One region of the Shewanella decolorationis genome, then DNA from elsewhere that is predicted to be linked to it. Evidence: predicted binding sites of a transcription regulator. Region 1 holds the regulator's gene; the other holds the start of a gene.
What was found. Region 1 encodes NrdR, which represses ribonucleotide reductase genes. Its sites were predicted from a motif close to AAACACNANATNTNGTGTTT; they were not measured.
Positions count from the first base shown of each region.

Region 2: nrdD (anaerobic ribonucleoside-triphosphate reductase) is a predicted target of NrdR. The motif match lies at 2,688-2,707, and genes of this name have one in related genera.

Region 1 covers NZ_CP037898.1:4,156,206-4,163,669, forward strand. Annotated here, with positions in the region: gene EYR25_RS18575 (phosphatidylglycerophosphatase A family protein) at 1-70, opposite strand, end outside; gene thiL (thiamine-phosphate kinase) at 70-1,026, opposite strand; gene nusB (transcription antitermination factor NusB) at 1,105-1,509, opposite strand; gene ribH (6,7-dimethyl-8-ribityllumazine synthase) at 1,524-2,000, opposite strand; gene ribBA (bifunctional 3,4-dihydroxy-2-butanone-4-phosphate synthase/GTP cyclohydrolase II) at 2,141-3,244, opposite strand; gene EYR25_RS18600 (riboflavin synthase) at 3,312-3,968, opposite strand; gene ribD (bifunctional diaminohydroxyphosphoribosylaminopyrimidine deaminase/5-amino-6-(5-phosphoribosylamino)uracil reductase RibD) at 3,976-5,121, opposite strand; gene nrdR (transcriptional regulator NrdR) at 5,209-5,658, opposite strand; gene glyA (serine hydroxymethyltransferase) at 5,855-7,108, opposite strand; gene ettA (energy-dependent translational throttle protein EttA) at 7,299-7,464, shown strand, end outside.
Region 2 covers NZ_CP037898.1:1,652,407-1,659,870, forward strand. Annotated here, with positions in the region: gene nrdG (anaerobic ribonucleoside-triphosphate reductase-activating protein) at 1-434, opposite strand, end outside; gene nrdD (anaerobic ribonucleoside-triphosphate reductase) at 540-2,657, opposite strand; gene EYR25_RS07625 (hypothetical protein) at 2,964-3,644, opposite strand; gene rssA (patatin-like phospholipase RssA) at 3,809-4,756, opposite strand; gene EYR25_RS07635 (DEAD/DEAH box helicase) at 5,041-6,390, shown strand; gene EYR25_RS07640 (DUF3010 family protein) at 6,489-6,926, shown strand; gene EYR25_RS07645 (M48 metallopeptidase family protein) at 6,985-7,464, shown strand, end outside.

The DNA of each region.
Region 1 (7,464 bases):
ATGCTAAAAAATGGATCGGATTTTTAAGAGACAGGCGCGACAGCGCCTGATCTTGGGATAACAACTTCATTAAAAGTGCTCAAAGCCATGATATGGCGGCGTAAACGGCTCACCATTGAGTTGCAACTTAAGTTTACTGCCCGCACAGATTTGCCCAACCCGCACAAACTTAGTTCCTGCGTGACTCAGTGCTGTTTCTAACGCACCTTTTTGTGCCTCTGGCACGGTAAAGAGCAGTTCATAATCCTCGCCCCCCGTTAGCGCATAACCTAAGGCATGCTCTTCGCTCACGGTATCTTGCATCGCGCGGGACAACGGAATCGTGCCCACATCCACAACCGCGCCTACCTGCGATGCTTTGAGGATATGGCCAATGTCGGAGATAAAACCGTCGGATAAGTCGATAGCACTGGATGCTAAAGATCGTAATGACTGACCCGCTAACACTCGAGGCGTCGGACGATAATGGCGATTAATTAAGAACTCTTTATGCTCCGCACGTGCATGTTGCACACCGCGGATCAAATCCAGCCCTAATGCTGAATCGCCTAGCGTACCGGTCACATAAATCCAGTCACCCGCTTTTGCACCGTGACGAGTCAATGCCTTACCCTGCGGCACTTGGCCATGCACGGTAATATTAATGGCTCTAGGGCCGCGAGTAGTATCGCCGCCAATAAGGGCAATGCCGTAATACTCAGCCGCTTCGAAAAGTCCCTCACTAAAACCACTCAGCCAGGCTTCGTTAACCTCTGGCAAAGTAAGCGCAAGCGTCATCCAAGCAGGCTCAGCACCCATGGCCGCTAAATCAGAAAGATTCACGGCTAAGGCTTTGTAACCTAAAGCTTGAGGGGGGATATCGGGGAAGAAGTGAACGTTTTCGACTAAGGTATCGCAGGAGATGGCGATCGACTTGTTTTCGGCGGGCTGCACTAGGGCGCAATCGTCACCAATACTCAATTTGACATCACGGCGCGTTGGGCCGCGGTGATTGAAATAACATTCAATAAGTTGGAATTCTTTCACTGTACAGTTTGGCGCGACTCACATCGGCCACCTTTGTTAGCAATGAAAAACGGTATCCTAAGATACCGTTTGTCCTTATTACTTACGTGCAACCAGTTTGTCGAGTAATCCATTAACAAACTTATGGCTTTCATCCGCACCGAAAGCTTTAGCCAGTTCAATCGCCTCGTTAATCGCGACTTTGAACGGCACATCTTTACGGAAAGTCAGCTCATATGCCGCTAAGCGAACTATGGCCTTCTCCACTGGCGACACCTCATCAATGGGGCGGTCTAAGTGTGGAATGAACAACTCATCCAGTTGGGTTTTCTTAGTTGCTACGCCTGCAAATAGCTCACGAAAATAAGCTACATCAACACCGTCGAGGCTCTGTTCAGTTAAAAACTCGTGCTCGACATCGGCAATATTATTCCCGCTTAGTTGCCATGAATAAATGGCTTGTACGGCTAAACGGCGGGCCTTGCGGCGCTCAGAAGGCTTCATTATGTTTCCTACTATTACAACTGTTGTTCAAGCTGTTGCAGAACATTGACCATTTCAAGCAGGCTTAGTGCAGCTTCGCCGCCCTTGTTACCCACTTTAGTACCTGAACGCTCAATGGCTTGTTCAATGGTATCTGTCGTCAATACACCGAAGGCAACGGGCAGATCGAACTCTAATGCGATTTGAGCTAGACCTTTGTTACATTCACCTGCAACAAAATCAAAATGAGGTGTACCACCACGGATCACAGCACCAAGTGCGATGATACCGTCAAACTTACCACTTGCAGCAACACGACGTGCAGCCAGCGGTAACTCAACCGCACCAGGTACACGGACAACAGTGATGTTTTCATCACTGACTTGGCCAAAACGTTTCAGCGTGTCAAGTGCACCTTCAAGCAGGCTCTCAACTAAAAAGCTGTTAAAACGCGAAATTACAATCGCAACTTTGGCATTCTTCGCTTCGATATTACCTTGAACTACGTTCATTTTCTTACCTAATTTAGCTAAAGCACCCAGCTTGGGCGAAAAGTGGCGACATGATACCACAGTCAAACGCCTACAGCCTTATGCAAATGATAGAAATGGTTAATTTTACCTTAGTGCAACATCTAATTAAGCTTAGCCTGTTACTCCGCCACGTATTCGGTCACTTCAAGACCAAAGCCTGAGAGTGAATGGTAACGCTTAGGCGAACTTAAGAGTCGCATTTTAGTTACTCCAAGGCTGGCAAGGATTTGCGAGCCCACACCCACGCGGCGTGAAGTGCCTTGCCATTTTGCAGGAGCGGGAGCCTGACCTTGATCTTCCGCTTCAAAGGCTTTGACTTTAGCGAGAATTTCACAGGTATGCTCTTGATTGCCCAGCAGCACCAACACTCCACCTTCGGCAGAAATCCGCGCCATGGCTTTTTCAAGCGGCCAGCTACGCTGCTGATCGCGCTCAGAGTGAAGTAGATCGTTAAACGTATTCTGTAAATGTACCCGCACTAAACAGTCAGGCTTCACCTCGCCTTTCACTAAAGCAAAGTGTAATTGATTGTCGATAGTATCCCTAAAGGTCACCATATCGAACTCACCAAAACGGGTTGGCAGTTTGCATTTGGCTTCACGCACAACGGTCGTTTCTTTGGTGTTACGGTATTCAATCAGGGCCGCAATAGTGCCGATTTTAATGCCATGTTTTTCAGAGAAAATCTCTAAATCAGGGCGGCGAGCCATAGTACCGTCTTCATTGAGGATCTCAACAATCACCCCTGATGGTTCAAGCCCCGCTAAACGGGCTAAATCACAGCCTGCTTCAGTGTGACCAGCGCGGGTTAACACGCCGCCGTCCTGCGCCATTAATGGGAAGATATGACCAGGCTGAACTAAATCCGATGCCTTGGCATCTTTAGCCACGGCTGCTTTCACCGTCACCGCGCGATCGTGGGCCGAAATCCCGGTGGTTACGCCTTCTGCCGCTTCAATCGATACCGTAAAGTTAGTCGAGAACTGCGCATTATTGTTAGTCACCATCAAGGGCAGGTTTAACTGCTGGCAACGGGCTTTAGTCATGGTTTGGCAGATGAGCCCACGGCCGTATTTCGCCATAAAGTTAATCGCTTCAGGCGTCACCAACTCGGCCGCCATAATCAGGTCGCCTTCGTTTTCTCTGTCTTCGTCATCCATCAAAATAACCATTTTGCCTTGACGAATATCCTCGATGATCTCTTCTATACTGTGCAGCGCCATTGTAGGACCTTTATGATTTTACTGTTGTTATGAAATTCTATACCTAAGTGAGCTAAGTGCCAGTGCCCTAACGCACAAAGCCAGCACGGGCTAACATTTCCATGGTCACCCCACCGCCTTGGGTTTCTTTAGTATCAAAGCGCATTAAACGCTCTAAATAGCGGGCGATTAAATCCACTTCAATATTCACCTTATCGCCGGCTTTCAAATCTACCAGTGTGGTTTCACCCGCCGTATGAGGCACTATGGTTAAACGAAAACGGTGTCCATCGACCTCGTTTACCGTCAGGCTCACGCCATCGATGGTGATAGAACCTTTATGGGCGATATAGCGCGCCAGCTCAGTTGGCGCCGCTAACCAAAACTCAATCGCTTGACCACGAGCAAGACGCTGCTCTACGGTGGCAATGCCATCCACATGGCCGCTCACCATATGCCCGCCAAGGCGAGTTGTCGGGGTAACGGCTTTTTCAAGATTGACCTTAGTACCCACTTTATAGTTTGCAAAACCTGTGAGACTGACAGTTTCAGCCGACACATCCGCCACATAGCCATCGGCTAATTGTTGCACCACAGTCAAACATACACCGTTGGTGGCGATACTGTCGCCTAAACGCACATCGCTTAAATCCAGTTTGCCACTGGCGACCGTTAAACGAATATCATCGCCCTTACGTTCAAGCTTTCGCAGCGTGCCAACGGCCTCAATAATCCCAGTAAACATGGCTAACTCACTTATTTGCTAGAGATGGATTGGACTCGAGCCTCAAGGTAAAACGCATATCCGCGCCCACTTTACGCTCATCGACCAGTTTGAGGGTCGGAATATCGGCCATCATTTGATAATCGGGTAATTCGAGTAGATTACGTCCTTGTGCTCCAAGGATTTTCATCGCTTGATACAGTACTAACTCATCGGCTAATCCCACGTCGATAAAAGCACCCGCTAAGGTCGCACCCGCTTCGATAAGCACCTGATTACAGCTTTTGCCTAAATAGCTTAAGAGTTCGGGTAGCGAGATTCGACCATCAATCGCCGGTAATTGAAGACAAGTCACATGGGCCGGCAACTGCGCCACAAAGGCTGGTGAGTAAGGCTCAGTTGAGACTAATAAAATCGGCGATTCAATCGCAAGCAAGGCTGCCGTAATCGGCAAGCGGCAACGACTATCTAAAATCACCCGCAGCGGCTGTAAAATTTGCGCCTCACTCAATTGCGAGCTAAGACTGCCAAGCTCTGAGTAGCGCACATTGAGCGAAGGGTCATCGGCCAGTACGGTTTCAATCCCAGTGACCAGTGCGCAGGCGCGCAAACGTAAGCGCTGCACATCGCGGCGAGCTTCGGGGCCTGTAATCCACTTAGAGACACCGTTGGATAATGCGGTTTTACCATCGAGACTCGCGGCAAGCTTTACCGTCACCCAAGGTAGACCCGACTCCATGCGCTTCATAAAACCAAGATTTAAAGCGTAAGCTTGGTCGCGATGTAAACCGACATCCACTTGAATGCCCGCATCGCGCAGCATTTGAATACCGCGACCACCGACCTGCGGATTGGGATCTTCAACCGCCACCACCACACGTTTTACACCTATGTTGATCAACGCCAAGGCGCAGGGCGGCGTACGACCATAATGGCTGCAAGGCTCTAAGGTGACATAGGCGGTCGCGCCACGGGCAAGCTCGCCAGCCATGCGCAGTGCATGCACCTCGGCGTGGGGCTCGCCGGCTTTTTGATGATGACCTTCACCGACAATCTGATTATCTTTTACGATAACGCAGCCCACACTGGGATTGGGGCGAGTGGTATAAAATCCTTTGCGAGCCAGTTGTATGGCTCGGCTCATCATCTGGTTATCGAGTTCTGACCAATTCATATAAACCCTATGAAATCTTGAGGAAGCGTGCCCGAATGCGGCGCATAACGAGGCGCTAACCTAAGCGCTAACCTAAGATAACCCATGTTACTTTTGCAGTTTCGCAATCGCCTCACCAAATTCGGAGACGTCTTCAAAGGCGCGATAAACCGAGGCAAAACGAATATAGGCAACCTTGTCTAGGCTCATTAACTGTTCCATCATCAAGTTACCTATCATCTCGGATGGCACTTCACGCTCGCCAGTCGCCCGCAGCGTTGACTTGATTTTACTTAAGGCCTGCTCGATTTCATCCATAGACACGGGGCGCTTTTCGACCGCGCGTAACATGCCTGCTTGCAGCTTTTCTTCATCGAAGGGTTGGCGCGTACCATCGCGTTTAATCACCCGTGGCATGACTAATTCGGCGCCTTCGAAGGTGGTAAATCTTTCGTGGCATTCGGTGCATTCTCGGCGACGACGCACTTGATGGCCTTCCGCCACTAATCGGGAATCGATCACTTTTGTATCTGTCGCGCTGCAAAATGGACAATGCATTGAGCCTCCTGCCGTGAATGGAATAAAGCCTATCTTGCTTAAACCGAGCAGGTTTAAGTCTAAGATTTTAGCAATAAAAATGGCCGCTTAATGCGGCCATGGGATTTTATCCTATTTATCGGCTGAGGTTAACCACCTAAGAGTGACACCCTAAGCAGTTGTGAACTCAGCCGCCATATTCAGATAAATTAACGAATTAACCGTAAACAGGGAAACGGGCGCACAGTGCCAATACTTGGCCTTTTACGCGCTCGATAACCGCCGGGTTGTGGGCATCGTCGAGGATGTCACAGATCCAACCGGTTAACTCTTTCGCTTCAGCTTCTTTAAAGCCACGGCGAGTGATCGCAGGCGTACCAATACGCACACCAGAGGTCACGAATGGAGAACGTGGATCGTTTGGCACAGAGTTTTTGTTTACTGTGATGTTTGCGCTACCTAAAGCGGCATCGGCTTCTTTACCCGTCAGGTCGCGACCAATTAAGTCCACCAGCATTAAGTGGTTGTCAGTACCGCCAGAAACGATCTTGTAACCGCGCTCTAAGAACACTTCAACCATGGCTTTAGCGTTCTTAACCACTTGTTGTTGGTAAGCTTTGAACTCTGGCTCTAAAGCTTCTTTGAAGGCGACCGCTTTACCCGCGATAACGTGCATCAAAGGACCGCCTTGACCGCCTGGGAATACCGCTGAGTTCAGCTTTTTGTATAGCTCTTCATCATCGGCAGCAGACAGAATGATACCACCACGAGGACCGGCTAAGGTCTTGTGAGTGGTTGAGGTCACAACGTGAGCGTGTGGCACTGGGTTTGGATACACACCAGCGGCGATAAGACCCGCAACGTGCGCCATGTCGACAAACAGGTAAGCACCGATTTTGTCTGCAATTTCGCGCATTCTTGCCCAGTCAACGATGCCTGAGTAAGCAGAGAAACCACCGATCATCATCTTAGGCTTATGTTCAACCGCCAGACGTTCCATTTCGTCGTAGTCGATTTTGCCTGATTCATCGATGCCGTAAGGAATGATGTTGTACAGTCTACCGGAGAAGTTTACAGGTGAACCGTGGGTCAAGTGGCCACCATGAGCGAGGTTCATACCTAAAACGGTATCGCCTGGTTTTAACAATGCCATGTAAACGGCGCTGTTTGCTTGAGAACCTGAGTGAGGTTGTACGTTTGCGTAAGTCGCACCAAACAGTTGTTTTGCACGCTCAATCGCTAAGGTTTCAACTACGTCCACATACTCACAACCACCGTAGTAACGCTTGCCTGGGTAACCTTCGGCGTACTTGTTGGTTAATTGTGAACCTTGCGCTTGCATCACGCGTGGACTGGTGTAGTTTTCAGAAGCAATCAGCTCAATATGCTCTTCTTGACGCAGAGTTTCGTTCTGAATTGCGTTGAACAGTTCCGGATCATAATCTGCGATATTCATATCTTTTTTCAGCATTGCTTACTCCAGCTGCCAATTCTTGTAGGTAGGGTTGCGCGGTATTCTACTCGTAACGAGCCGACAATCCCAGTCTCTGAAACATGAAAATCCTACAGTTTTACCTTGAACTCGCCTCAATGCCGAGTTGAGTTCGGCGCACAATCGAGTAGAATTAGCCGCATCATTAGTCACTTATAGATGCAGAAAAATGGCTCAGTTTGTTTACAGCATGCTGCGGGTGGGCAAGGTTGTTCCTCCTAAGAAGCAGATCCTTAAAGACATTTCCTTAAGCTTTTTCCCCGGCGCAAAGATCGGTGTGTTAGGTCTTAACGGTTCTGGTAAATCCACCCTACTGCGCATCATGGCCGGTATCG
Region 2 (7,464 bases), 2.2 Mb from region 1:
CTGCCACGGTATGGCAAACTCGGATCGGCAAGGCTCTGTTCGAATTTACCATCCACCAGCACGTCCACATATTCCAGTACCGCACGCTGCTTATCCGTTAGCGCATCCCAGGTATAACCTGTCCAGAGCCAAATATCTTTACCCGGACATTCGGTTTTCACCCGCTTCACTAACGCGAGGATACTCTCAAGGTTGGCGGGTAAGAGTGGATCGCCCCCAGAGAGTGACAAGCCGCGGCGCACAATGCGCTCATCCTGTAGATCGGCAATAAGCGTATCTTCCATTGCCTTATCAAACAAATGGCCTGAGCGCACATCCCAAGTACTTTGATTATAGCAACCTCGGCATTGGTGCTCACAACCTGACACAAATAGAGTGACCCGAGTGCCAGGACCGTTTACCACGTCAACGGGATAATATTGGTGATAGTTCATTGCTGCATCCGCGCTAAAGCCCAATATGGTTAGGGGCTAAAGATCAAAGCACAGTCGCCACCAGTGCGACTGTGCCAGTGTAACAAAACAAACAAGGCAAAAGTGTTACAAGTGTTTGATCCTGCGTTTCACTTCTTCTTGCTTGCCATGGTTGAATGGTCTGGCGTCGGGGCTACCTAAGTAACCGCACACTCGGCGGGTGACAGATACACGGCTTGGCTCGTGGTTACCGCATTTAGGGCAAGTAAAACCTTTACTGGTACAACTAAACTCACCGGTAAAACCGCAGTCGTAGCATTCATCAATCGGCGTGTTAGTGCCGTAGTAAGGCACGCGGCTATAGCTGTAATCCCACACATTTTCGAGCGCTTCGATATTGTGCTGCATGTTGGGATACTCGCCGTAGCAAATAAATCCGCCATTGGCGATCGCAGGATATGGCTGCTCAAAATCAATTTTATCGTAGGGATTCACCCGCTTTTCCACATCCAAATGGAAGCTATTGGTGTAGTAACCCTTATCGGTTACGCCCGCAACCACGCCGAATTGGCGCGCATCGAGCTTGCAGAAACGGCTGCAGAGGCTCTCACTCGGGGTGCTATAAAGGCTAAAGCCATAACCGGTTTCGGCCTTCCATGCATCGGTAGCCGCTTTAAGGTGCGCGACAATCGCCAGCGCTTTTTCACGCAGCTTGGCATCATCAAACACATGGGTTTCGGTGCCATAGAGCGCATTGATGGTTTCATGTAAACCGATATAGCCTAATGAAATCGATGCCCGACCATTTTTAAAGATTTGGGCGATATCATCATCGGCGCGCAGGCGCACACCACAGGCGCCTTCCATATACAGAATCGGCGCAACTCTTGCTTTAACGCCATTTAAGCGTTCGATGCGAGTATCTAATGCACGGCGGGCAAGTTGTAAACGCTCATCTAAAATACGATAAAACTCAGCCTCATCGCCATTGGCCTCGAGGGCCACTCGGGGCAAGTTTAAGCTCACCACCCCAAGATTATTGCGCCCTTCATGGACCAGCTCGCCATTTTCTTTGTAGGAGCCTAAAAAGCTGCGACAGCCCATTGGGGTTTTAAATGATCCCGTGACTCTTTCCACTTGCTCGTAGTTCAAAATATCAGGATACATGCGCATGCTGGCGCATTTTAGGGCCATTTGTTTGACATCGTAGTTGCAATCACCGGCCTTGTGGTTAATGCCATCACGAATCGCAAACACCAGTTTAGGGAACACGGCAGTCTTACGATTTTTACCTAGGCCCGTCATACGCACTTTCAACATGGATTGCTGAATTAAACGCGACTCCCACGAAGTGCCAAGACCAAAACCAAAGGTGACAAAGGGCGTTTGTCCATTGGCGGTATGTAAGGTATTCACTTCATATTCAAGGGATTGGAAAGCATCATGACATTCTTTTTCTGTCAGCGCCGTCGCATAGGCCTTGGCATCTTTAATCTGCCAATTGAGTGCCACTTGGTAGTGCTTGTCATAGCTCTTCGCCACAAAAGGCGCAAGCACTTCATCGATACGGTTAATCGTAGTGCCACCATAAATATGGCTCGCCACTTGGGCAATAATCTGCGCCGTAACAGCAGTAGCGGTGGAGATGGATTTTGGGGTCTCAATTTCGGCGTTGCCCATTTTAAAACCGTGGGTCAACATGCCTGCCAAATCAATCAACATGCAGTTAAACATCGGGAAAAACGGCGAATAATCGAGATCGTGGTAATGGATCTCGCCAAGTTCATGGGCGGCCACTACATCCTTAGGCAGAATATGGCTCTTGGCGTAATGCTTCGCGACAATACCCGCGAGCAGATCCCGCTGGGTTGGGATCACTTTAGAGTCTTTATTGGCGTTTTCATTTAACAGCGCGGCATTGCTTTGCTCGACTAAACCACGGATTTCGAGATTGAGTTTACTGGTCGCATCGCGGCAAATGTCTCTGTCGTGCCGATACTCGATATAGACCCGCGCCAAGGATTTGTAAGGGCCTTCCATTAAGAGATTTTCAACCGCATCCTGTAAATGGTGGATCTCGACTTCTGCCAGATTCGCCACTCGCTCCCTCACACAGGCGGCAACCGTCGCGGCATAGTCAGCATCCTCTATCCCAACCGAGTTTGCAGCCGCTATCACTGCATCTCTTATCCTTGTTTCATCAAAAGGTGTGCGGCAACCATCCCGCTTGATCACGACTGGCATTGTTTAGTTCCTCTCCATTTCGATTAAATTTAACACTACATATAGTGCTTCAATAATCAACAAACACAATATGTAGGCAATTAAGCGGGATCGACACCTAAAAATCCATGATCCAGATCATGATTTATCGGATGGATAAAAAGAACAAAGAAGAACTGTAGCCAAGCCCAATGATCTCAGTTTTAAGCCTTGACCTCAGCAGTAAAGCAAGATAGTGAACGCTAAAAAGATGCTAAATACAGCAAAGGACTGTGACAAAAAATCAAAGTCCTTTGTTTTTAAAAGATTATTGCTGTTTGATTAAGATTAACGCTTGGCTAAGGCAAGATAGCTACTCAGTTGCCCCGATGCCGATTGCTGCATCCCCATGGAGGAAGCCACTTGCATAGTCGATTTAAGCCCCTGCCATAACTGCTTTTGGCTGTCGCTCAGTGTTGGGTTGCTATTTAGATAATCGGTCAACTGGCCAAAGACCTTGGTGGCTTTTTGTGCCAGCACAGGGGATTGCGCATCATCCATATTCGACAACACGTTTTTAGCATCGACTAAGGTGTTGATCATCGGACTGTTTGGTGACTTTTCCGCTAAAGACTTGAGCTCGTCGTCGATAAAGTCCTGCAGGGATTGCTTGCTCGGCTTTTGACTCGGCAAATTAATGCCGTTTTGTGACAGGCGTTCAACCTGTGCATCGGACAAAATACCGTCTTTTTGCAGCCGAGACACTAGGGCCGGAATATCGGACACACTAAACTTGCCATCGGCAAAAAAATCCTTCGACATGGCTTGGATTTTTTGTGCCCTAAGCGCACGGGGTGACAAGGCAATCTCATCACTCGGTTTCGTCTCAGTTTTAGGCGTATCCTTGGTGGATGAGTTGGCATCCGTCAAGGATTCTGTCTTACTCGTGTCCGTCTTCTTGCTGTTCAGGCCATAGGCATCGGCAACACTGCTACGATTCAGATTTAAGGCATTTAAAAGAGAATTCATCGTCAATAATTCGGCATCTAACACTGTGTGATGAAGTTAAAGCAAAAAATAAGCCAATCAAACAGTCACTTGCCTAAATTATTATTCGTTTCGCGGGCACGAGCTTGCCAGAACGAACAAAATTTAATCTCGAAACGTCAATACGCCCTGAGTATTCTCACAACTTAGCCTTTCCAAATTGCAGCTTCAATCAAATGCGCCACTTTAGCGACAGCCGCCTCCCCCGCCGCAATCGCCTCGTCGGCACGGTGAAATTCCATGGTGCCAATGTTGGCCACTTCAGGCACTACGAGGATATCGGGCGGATCTCCCATCAAACGCGCCCGCTTATGGCGCTGCTCTAAAATCCCCATCGACTGAGACATCACCGCAATCATACCGGGGTTAGATTTAGTGCCGAGGGAAAACTTATCGGTTAAGCTGCTGACATACTCCCGCCCCCGAGCAAACAAATCCATAAAGCCAGTTTCTTGGCGCGCGGGCATTTCGGTTTCTTCCTTCGGCGCCTTATGGCTGGTCATATTGACGGGTAATACTTGCAGTCGCCCAGAATGAAACCCTTGCAAATCAACGGCTATCACAATATCGACGCCCATGGCACGGCTCACTGACACAGGTACAGGGTTCACCACTGCACCATCGACTAACCAGCGCTCTCCTTGACGCACGGGGGCTAATATCCCCGGCATGGAGCAAGAAGCTCGAACGGCTTGACGTAAATCGCCATGGCGAAACCAGATTTCTTGTCCCGAATACAAGTCAGTCGCGATGGCCGCAAAGGGGCGCTCTAAGTCTTCAATATTGATATCACCAATGCGAGATTGCAGCACATCAAAGACTTTCTCACCACCGATCAAACCACCCTTGCGCCAACGAATATCCATTAACCCGAGGACATCCCAGCTCGAAAAACTGCGTACCCATTCCTCAAGTTCGGTTAAATGATTATGGGCATAGGCCGCCCCCACCAGAGCACCAACTGAACACCCAGCTACTTTATCAGGTTTGATCCCCATATTAGCAAGCCCATTAAGCACACCAATATGAGCCCATCCCTTAGCGGCTCCGCTGCCTAAAGCAATACCGATAGTCGGTGAAACCCCTTTGCCCATAATTTGTATCCTTTAACAACTCCATGAAATGAATAAGCTAAATTCAGCCCAGATCACTGTCAATCACTAATAATTTATTATTCAGTTAGTCCAGCTCAAGGGTTGCATTAAAGAGCATTTAAACAATCAACATATGTTCCACAAAGTGAGTGTCAAGAATCAATGGCGGCTAGCCATATCTGCGGCGATTTAACGGTTCCAGTAAGATAATGACCAATCAAGATAGCTGAGCATAGTGATTTAAGGCTATAATCTGCCCTCACTCAGATTTAGGGGATATACCTTTGCAGTTTACTGATTTTTCTCTGGACCAGCGTCTGTTACAAAGCTTAAAGCATATGGGGATTGCGACCCCAACCGCCATCCAGGAACAAGCACTGCCTATCGCATTGGCAGGTAAAGATTTAATGGCGTCATCAAAAACAGGCTCAGGTAAGACCTTAGCGTTTTTGTTGCCAGCGATGCAAAGGGTTATCTCCACCCGCGCCTTAACCAAGCGCGATCCTAGAGTACTTATTTTATTACCAACCCGCGAATTGGCCCACCAAGTGTATAGCCAGCTACGTTTGCTGGTTGCCAACACTCAATACAAAGCCATTAGCGTATTAGGCGGTGAAAACTTTAACGATCAAGCCAAAGCGCTGGCAAAAGAGCCGCATTTTATTGTGGCAACGCCGGGACGTATCGCCGATCATTTAGAGCAAAAAAACCTCTTCCTCAATGGATTGGAACTGCTTGTCCTCGATGAAGCCGACCGTATGCTGGATCTGGGGTTTGCACCGCAATTAAAAGCGATTAACGCTGCGGCCGATCATAAGCGTCGTCAAACCTTAATGTTTTCGGCCACCTTAGATCACAGTGAAATCAATGAGATTGCCGCGGCATTACTCAAAAATCCTTCGCATGTGGCGATTGGAGCAGCCCACACTGAGCATCAGGACATTACCCAGCGGATTTATCTGTGTGATCATTTAGATCACAAAGAAGCCCTGCTCACACGTTTGCTCAGCGATGAAACCCACAAACAAGTAATTATTTTTACCGCCACCCGCGCCGATACCGAGCGCTTAGCCAGCAAACTTTCGGCGCAAGGTTTTGCCACAGCAGCCCTAAGCGGCGAGCTGAAGCAGGCGGCCCGTAATCAAATCATGGACCAATTTGCCCGCGGTCAGCAGCAGATTCTGGTGACCACAGATGTAGCATCCCGTGGTTTAGACTTACTTAATGTCTCCCTTGTCATTAACTTCGATATGCCCAAATTTGCCGAAGAATATGTCCACCGCATCGGTCGTACTGGCCGCGCGGGCGCCAAAGGTGATGCAATCTCCCTCGTTGGCCCTAAGGATTGGGATAACTTTAAGAAAGTACAACTCTTCCTTAGAAAGACCTTTGAGATCAGTGTCATTCAGGGCCTCGAAGCTAAATTTAGTGGTTTAAAAGACAAGCCAAAGACCGCCGCAACTAAAGCGGTCACTAAGGCTGGTATAAAAGCCAAAGCGAAAACCAAGTCAAAAACGGTTAAAACGGCCGCCTCCCGTGACAAACGCTTTATCACTGGGGTTGATGTGGGTGATGCGCCCATGCGTAAAAAACCTGCGGCGCCATTGCTGCAGGATAATGACGACGAGCGTTAATGATTTACTCGCGAGGGTCCATAGTGCAGACTCTCGACATTACGGGTGGGAATATGCTCCTGCCATATGTAAGAAATGTTGATATTTAAAGGTGTAACATGCGAATTTGTGGTGTTGAATTAAAAGGCGGCGAAGCCATTATCAGTCTGCTGAGCTACGAAGGTGAAACCTTCAACGTACCAAGCTGCCGTAAAGTGTCTTTTAGCGTCGCTCAATCAGCCTCAGCGGAAGCTATCCGTGAATTTCACTTCGCTTTCCATAAGTTAATGGAAGATTATAAGGTCGATGAAATCGTCGTTATCGAGCGCGAGCAAAAGGGCAAACTGGCTGGCTCTGCCACCAGCTTTAAACTTGAAGCCGCAATTCAACTCGGCGATCTGCCAGTGACCTTGTTATCACCAGTCGCAATCAAGGAACAAAACAAACGTAATCCGCCGCAGGTTGATTTTGACAGCTTAGATCTCAAACGCTTCCAACAACCCGCCTTTGAAGCCGCCTACGCTCAGCAAAATCGCCGTATTTTCGGTAAAGCTTAAAGCCCTGTGAGCTTAGCGCAACTGTAGCGCTAAGCTCGTTTCTCCACAGCTCAAAACAATGCAGACCTTAAAATATTTAAGCGGTTATAGTCCGGATATCCAACGACAAGTCCAGCAACTACTCGAAGGTGGGAAGCTTGCGGATGTTTTGCTGCGTCGTCATCCCACGGTCCACGAGATCCGCAGCGACAAAGCCCTCTATGACTATACCCAAGGGATAAAAAATCAGTTTTTACGCCAATCCTCTCCCCTGTCGAAAGTGATCTTCGATGACAAAATTAGCATGAGTCATCATGCACTTGGCTTACATTCTTACGTATCCAGAGTGCAAGGGAATAAAATCAAGGCTAAGAACGAAATCCGTATCTCTTCACGTTTAAAGCGCGTCCCCGAACCCTTGCTCAGAATGGTGGTTATACACGAACTCGCCCACTTAAAAGAGAAGGATCATAATAAAGCTTTCTATAAGTTGTGTACTTATATGGAGCCCGATTACCACCAATTCGAATTCGATCTGCGTTTACTGCTAACCTGTATC